3 regions of the Kitasatospora sp. NPDC059160 genome follow, and region 1 is predicted to be linked to each of the others. Evidence: riboswitches for the same ligand, from Rfam matches in the RefSeq annotation. Region 1 holds a riboswitch; each other region holds the start of a gene.
The links. A riboswitch is a leader RNA that binds a small molecule or an ion and turns the genes downstream of it on or off. The one in region 1 is predicted to bind cobalamin.

Region 1 (2,190 bases):
GCAGCGCCTCCTCGTAGTCGGCGGCGCGGACCACGGTGAGCACCGGGCCGAAGATCTCCTCGCGGTGGATCCGCATGTCCGGGGTCACCCGGTCGAACAGCGAGGCGCCGAGGAAGTAGCCGCCCTCGTGGCCCTCAAGGCGGAAGTCCCGCCCGTCGACGACGAGTTCGGCGCCCTCCCGGACCCCGAGGTCGAGGTACCCGCGGACCCGCTCCAGCGCGTCGGCGCCGACCAGCGGGCCGAAGTCGGCAGCCGGGTCGTCCGAGCGGCCGACCTTGAGCGCGGCGATCCGCTCGACCAGCTTGGCCACCAGCGCGTCCGCGGTCTCCTCCCCCACCGGGACGGCCACCGAGATCGCCATGCAGCGCTCCCCCGCCGAGCCGTAGCCGGCGCCGATCAGCGCGTCGGCGGCCTGGTCGAGGTCGGCGTCCGGCATCACGATCATGTGGTTCTTCGCGCCGCCGAAGCACTGCGCCCGCTTCCCGTGGGCGGCGGCCGTCGCGTAGACGTACCGGGCGATCGGGGTGGAGCCGACGAAGCCGACGGCCTGCACCCGCTCGTCCTCCAGCAGGGTGTCCACCGCCTCCTTGCCGCCGTTGACCACGTTGAGCACGCCCGGCGGCAGCCCGGCCTCCAGGAACAGCTCGGCGAGCCGAAGCGGCACCGACGGGTCCCGCTCGGAGGGCTTGAGAACGAAGGAGTTGCCGCAGGCCAGCGCGGGTGCGGCCTTCCACAGCGGGATCATCGCCGGAAAGTTGAACGGCGTGATGCCGGCGACCACGCCGAGCGGCTGGCGCATCGAGTAGACGTCGATGCCGGTGCCGGCGTTGTCGGTGAACTCGCCCTTCAACAGGTGCGGGATCCCGGCGGCGAACTCCACCACCTCCAGGCCGCGTTGGAGGTCGCCGTGGGCGTCGGCCACAGTCTTGCCGTGCTCGGCGGAGAGCAGCCGGGCCAGCTCCTCCTTCTCCTGCTCGACCAGTTGCAGGAAGCGCAGCAGCACCCGCGCCCGCCGCTGCGGGTTCCAGGCCGCCCACGCGGGCTGGGCCTGGGCGGCGTCGGCGATCACCGCCTCGACCTCGGCCCGGTCGGCCAGCGGCACCCGGGCCTGCACCCGGCCGGTGTTGGGGTCGAAGACGTCGCCGTAGCGGCCGGACGTCCCGGCGACGCGCTTGCCGCCGATGAAGTGGGTCAGTTCGCGGACCATCGGTTCCTTCTCTCGTCACGGGTGGGGAGAGGAGGAATGGAGAGAGCACGCCGCGGCAGCGGACGTACGGTCGTACGCCGTCGCGGCAGGCGTAAAGTGACGAACCGTCAGGGGCGATGGGCCCCGACGGTCGGCAGCACGGCAGCGGAGCGGGAACAGCGGCCCGGAGTCATGCGTGTCGTCTCCATCCTCGTGGAAAACACGGATCATCCGCGGCCGGTATCCTGACTCCCGGATCCACGCCCGCCCCCTGGCCTTCCCGGCTGGCTGCCAGTGGCCGTCATCTGCGAGGACGAACTCCCCGGTCACAGTGGCGGGACCGTGCCGGACTCACACCGGCTTCCCTGACACCGCGGACCTGCCGTCGACCATATAGTTGGACGTCCTAGTAAGTCCAGACCCACCGCCGCGCGACGCGGGCCCGAGCGGTCACAGGGCCACGACGGGTCACAGGGCCAGGACGGGCCGGTGGTGGTCGAGCCAGAGCGCGAGGTCGACCACGCGTTCCTGTAGAGCGAGGTGTCCGTGTCCCCGACACCGATCGGCGAGTCCCGGGCCGCGACCACGGCCTTTCGCCGGACCGGCGGCGGGTCATCGGACCGCCGCCCCCGGGCGCCGTTCGATCGCGTTCAGCCGGCCGAAGCCGCCGAGAGGTCCAGCAGTCCCTCCTTGGCCTGGCGCACCAGGTCGCGGAACTGGTCCTCGCTCATCCGGATCTGCTGACCGAAGTCGTCGGTGATCCTCACCCGCCGGTCCACCGGGGCCTCCCGGTCCAGGAACACCTGGGGGCAACCGCAGTTGCAGTTGCCGCAGAACGTCGCGAAGGGCTGTGGCGTCTCGTCGCCGGCCATCCGTCCCACCTCACTTCCGCCCGTGGTGCACGGGGCTTCCGGGCTGGCGATGCCCGCCGCCCAATGTCACCAAACCCGATGGCAGGAAGGGTGGTTGTACTCGTCCGACGGCCCTCCGGGGGCTGCCTCGCC
Region 2 (2,190 bases), on a different contig from region 1:
TTGGCGTTCACGCGGCGCATGAACTCGTCCGGGATCCAGTGGGCCAGGTTGAGGTTGTGCGTGCGGCGCGCCTCCTCACCGGTGTTGTCGCGGAGCTCCAGGAACTCCTCGATGTCGGCGTGCCAGGTCTCCAGGTAGACGCAGGCCGCGCCCTTGCGGCGGCCGCCCTGGTTGACGGCGGCGACCGAGGAGTCGAGGGTGCGCAGGAACGGGACGATGCCGTTGGACTTGCCGTTGGTGCCGCGGATCAGGCTGCCGCGCGAGCGGATGCGCGAGTAGGACAGGCCGATGCCGCCGGCGTGCTTGGAGAGGCGGGCGATCTGCGCGTAGCGGTTGTAGATCGAGTCCAGGTTGTCCAGCGGCGAGTCCAGCAGGTAGCAGCTGGACATCTGCGGGTGCCGGGTGCCGGAGTTGAAGAGCGTCGGCGAGGAGGTCAGGTACTCCAGGCGGCTCATCAGGCCGTACAGCTCGGACACCTCGCGCACCGACTGCTCGGAGTCGCCGACCGCCAGGCCGCAGGCGACGCGGAGCAGGAAGTGCTGCGGGGTCTCGATCACCTTGCGGGTGATCGGGTGGCGCAGCAGGTAGCGGGACTGGACGGTGCGCAGGCCGAAGTACTCGAAGCGGTCGTCGCCCTTGGTGTCGACGAGCGCGTTCAGGGCGTCGGCGTGCTTGGCGACGAAGGCCGCGGTGGTGTCGCCGATCAGGCCCTCGGCGTGGCCGACGGCGATCGAGGCGGAGAAGGAGGTCGAGCCCTGGCTGTTCGCCTCGTCGACGATCTCCAGGGCGAGCAGGCGGGCGGCCAGCTTCGAGTACTGGGGGTCCTCGGCGATCATCGACGCGGCGGCGTCCACGGCCAGACCGCGCAGCTCGGCGAAGTCCGAGCCGGCGTGGCGGCCGCGCAGCGCGGCGGCGGCGACATGGCCGGGGTCGACCTCGGTGAGGTCGGCGCTGCGGTCGGTGAGCAGCCGCAGGAGAGCACCGCCGGGGTCGGAGACCGTCGGGTCGGTGAAGGCGGTACCGGAGCCCTGGGCGGGCAGGGTGACTGAGGCAGCGGTGGTCAAGGCGCTCTCTCCTGGCGGCGATCGTGCGGCGGTGATCGGGGTCACCCGGGCCGATCTGGGCAGGGGAGCACGGCGCGAACGCAAAAAGCGTCGCGCGAGGTGTCTCCCCGGCCCGCCCGCGAGGCCCGGAGGGGTGGTGCTGGTGCTTGGCGCGGCCTCTGCGGGAGGGCCGTGGCGCACGCTGTTCGGCAGGTACTCGGACTCGCGGTACGGCTGCTGGAGCCGCCCGCACACCGCTGCGGGGCAGTCCCGGATTCCCACCGGGTTCCCCTGCATCGACAGCAGAAGCGAGCATACATGTAGTGGTGTCTCCTCGATGCGACACCACATGTAGTACGGCGTGGTGTGTTGTCGCGATGACGGGTTGTGCCCGGGCCGGTGGCGGTTCGTGGACGTCCGAGGCCCGGAACCACGCTCCGGACGTGTCGCGGCCGCCCGCCGGACACCCCGGATCCGGGTGCCGGACACCCGGGCCCGGCGCGCCGGGCGTCCTGGTTTCGATACGGAACGGTCACCGGGCCGAGGGACGGTGCGGGTGATGCCCTACGATCTGGGCGCATGAGCGACGGAACTGGTGTACCTGGGCACGGGCCGCAGGGGACGCCTCCCGCCGGGCCGGGGGGCGCACAGAATCAGCAGCCGGTGGGGCCGGGTCCGGTGGCGCCGCCGGGCGGTGGTTTCGGCCCGCCGCCGGCCTCGTACGGACCGGTGGCGCCGGCGGCGCAGCCGTTCTCCCAGCCCGTCCCGCCGGTGCCCCAGCCGGTGCCCCAGCCGGTTCAGCCGCCGGCTCCGCAGCCGCAGTGGCAGCAGGCCCCGCAGCAGCCGGGTCCCCCGCAGCAGGCGGTTGCCGTGCAGCAGCCGGCCGCGCCGCAGCAGCCGGTCCCGCCGCAGCGCGTCGAGCCGGACTGGGCGGCGCTGGCGGACCGCAACGAGGCCGACGGCAGGCGCAAGCGCCGGGTGAGGATCATCGGCGGCGCGGTGGCCGTCGTCCTGGTGGGTGGTCTGGCCGCGGGCGGAGTGCTGCTGTTCGGCAAGAAGGACGACCCGGCCAAGCCCGGTGGCGGTGCGGTCGCGTCCGCGTCCGTCTCGGGCAAGCCGACCCCCGGCTCGTCGAACGGCGGCCCGT
Region 3 (2,190 bases), on a different contig from region 1:
GACCAGCCGGCTCCAGCCCTTGAACCCGGCGGCCAGGCGCCCGCCGGAGAACAGCGCCTGGGTGGCCAGGCCGGTGGTGTTGGCGTTGGAGGCGGTCGCCCCGGCGGCCGCGAACCCGCCGTCGCCGTTCTGGTGGGCGGTGAGCCAGCCGAGTCCCGTGTTCGCCTTGGCGGCGCGACCGGTGGCGGCGAGGGCCTGGACGGCGAGCGCGGTGGCGTCGGGGTCGCTGGTGCAGGCGGCCTGGCCGAAGGAGACCGGGAAGCCGCCGTCCGCGCACTGGCTGTTCGCCAGGAAGTCGACGGCCGCCGCCGGGGCGTCACCGGGCGTGCGGTGCAGGGCGATCAGGGCGAGGGACTGGCCGAAGGCGTTGCTGTAGTCGCCCCACTGGGAGCGGTCGGAGAAGCGGCCTCCGGCGGTCTGCAGCGAGCGCAGCCGGGCCGGCAGGTCGACGCCGCCGAAGGCCGTCGGGTCCCCGCCGCGGACCTCGACGGCGAGCAGCAGCTTGGCGGTCGCGCCCGCATAGGCCTCGGTGGTGCCGTCGCCGAGGTAGCCGCTGATGATCTCGGGCTTCGCCAGCCAGGCGGTGGCCTTCGCGGCGGCGTCGTCGGAGCTGCGCGAGGCGGCGAAGGCCAGCACCGCGTCGATGGTCAGGCCCTGGTCGGGGTAGGCGGTCCCGTTGAAGACGGACTCGAAGTGGTCGCCGCCGACGAGCTGGCGGGCCAGCCAGCCGCCCGCGGCGGCGTCGGGGCGGAACGTCGCGGACGAGGTCGGGGCGGCGGGCGCGGCACTCGCGGCGGTGGCCGCCGGAAGCGCGGCGGCAAGGGCGAGAGCGGGTATCGCGAGCAGACCGAGGGTGCGGCGGAGCGCGGGCATGGAGACCTTTCCGGGCCCGCACACAGGGGCCCGGAGGGCCTCGGCGACGCACCGGGCAGCCCTCTGAGCTCCGGCCCGCAGACCACGACGGGAGGAGTGGACGACACACCTCCGCCGACGGGTACTCGGGCTCGCCACCGACGCGGAGTCGGAGGCCTACCGTTGCGGGTCAGCGCCGGACTCGAACCGGACTTCCCCCGAGGGCGGAGTCACAACTTGACGGCCCATCATGGCGACACGGAAAAGATCCGGTCAAGGGTTCGAGCGCGACACCACGCTGCCCGGCACCCGCCGTCGCGACGCGCGCTCCTCTCCCCGCCGTCCTGGCCAGGTCCTCAGGGACGGCAGAATGGCTCCCATGCGGCACATCTTCGTCATCGGCATCGGCGCGGGCGACCCCGACCACCTCACCCTGCAAGCGGTCCGGGCGATCGGTCGCACGGACGTGTTCTTCATCCTCGACAAGAGCGAGGAACGACAGGACCTGATCCACCTGCGGCGCCGGATGCTGACCGAGCACGGCCGGCCCGGGCACCGGGTGGTCGAGGCACCGGACGCGGAGCGGGACCGCACCACGCCCGCGTACACCGCCGCCGTGGACGACTGGCGCCTCCGGCGCGCCGACCTGGTCGAGCGGCTGGCCGCCGAGCACCTCGGCGAGGGCGAGACGGGTGCCTTCCTGGTCTGGGGGGATCCGGGCCTCTACGACAGCGTCATCGCGGTGGTGGAGGACGTACGGGCCCGCGGCGCGGTCGCGTTCGACTACGAGGTGGTCCCAGGCATCAGCAGTGTCTCCGCGCTCGCCGCCGCCCACCGCACCACCCTGACCCGGGTCGGCCGCCCGGTGCAGATCACCACCGGCCGCCGCCTGGCCGAGGGGTTCCCCGAGGGGGTGGACGACGTGGTGGTGATGCTCGACGGCCGGGCCGCCTTCACCGGCCTCGACCCCCAGGGACTGGAGATCCACTACGGCGCTTACCTCGGCACTCCCGACGAGATCCTGGTCGCCGGGCCGTTGACCGAAGCCGCCCCACGGATCCGCGAGCTGCGCGAGTCGGCACGCGAGCGCAAGGGCTGGATCATGGACACCTACCTGCTGCGGCGGTCGGAGGGCTGACCGGCGTGCGCCGCCCCGGGCGAGGGGGCTGCGCACGCGCGGACCGTCAGCGGTGCTCGAACTTCGGCGCCCGCTTCTCGGCGAAGGCGGCCATGCCCTCCTTCTGGTCCGCCGTGGCGAACACCGAGTGGAACAGCCGGCGTTCGAAGCGGACGCCCTCGGCGAGCGTCGTCTCGAAGGAGCGGTTGACGCTCTCCTTG

Region 2: linked by a shared signal. The riboswitch ahead of ACFXOZ_RS17575 (ribonucleoside-diphosphate reductase subunit alpha) and the one ahead of ACFXOZ_RS06945 (CoA-acylating methylmalonate-semialdehyde dehydrogenase) in region 1 are both predicted to bind cobalamin.
Region 3: linked by a shared signal. The riboswitch ahead of ACFXOZ_RS01160 (peptidase) and the one ahead of ACFXOZ_RS06945 (CoA-acylating methylmalonate-semialdehyde dehydrogenase) in region 1 are both predicted to bind cobalamin.

Annotation. Positions count from the first base shown of each region.
Region 1 covers NZ_JBHZCN010000011.1:59,697-61,886, reverse strand. The annotation lists gene ACFXOZ_RS06945 (CoA-acylating methylmalonate-semialdehyde dehydrogenase) at 1-1,207, opposite strand, end outside; cobalamin riboswitch at 1,404-1,595, opposite strand; gene ACFXOZ_RS06940 (hypothetical protein) at 1,837-2,058, opposite strand.
Region 2 covers NZ_JBHZCN010000036.1:31,757-33,946, forward strand. The annotation lists gene ACFXOZ_RS17575 (ribonucleoside-diphosphate reductase subunit alpha) at 1-1,040, opposite strand, end outside; cobalamin riboswitch at 1,234-1,366, opposite strand; gene ACFXOZ_RS17580 (hypothetical protein) at 1,827-2,190, shown strand, end outside.
Region 3 covers NZ_JBHZCN010000002.1:32,063-34,252, reverse strand. The annotation lists gene ACFXOZ_RS01160 (peptidase) at 1-873, opposite strand, end outside; cobalamin riboswitch at 972-1,120, opposite strand; gene cobF (precorrin-6A synthase (deacetylating)) at 1,232-1,990, shown strand; partial or broken gene ACFXOZ_RS01150 (enoyl-CoA hydratase-related protein) at 2,037-2,190, opposite strand, start outside.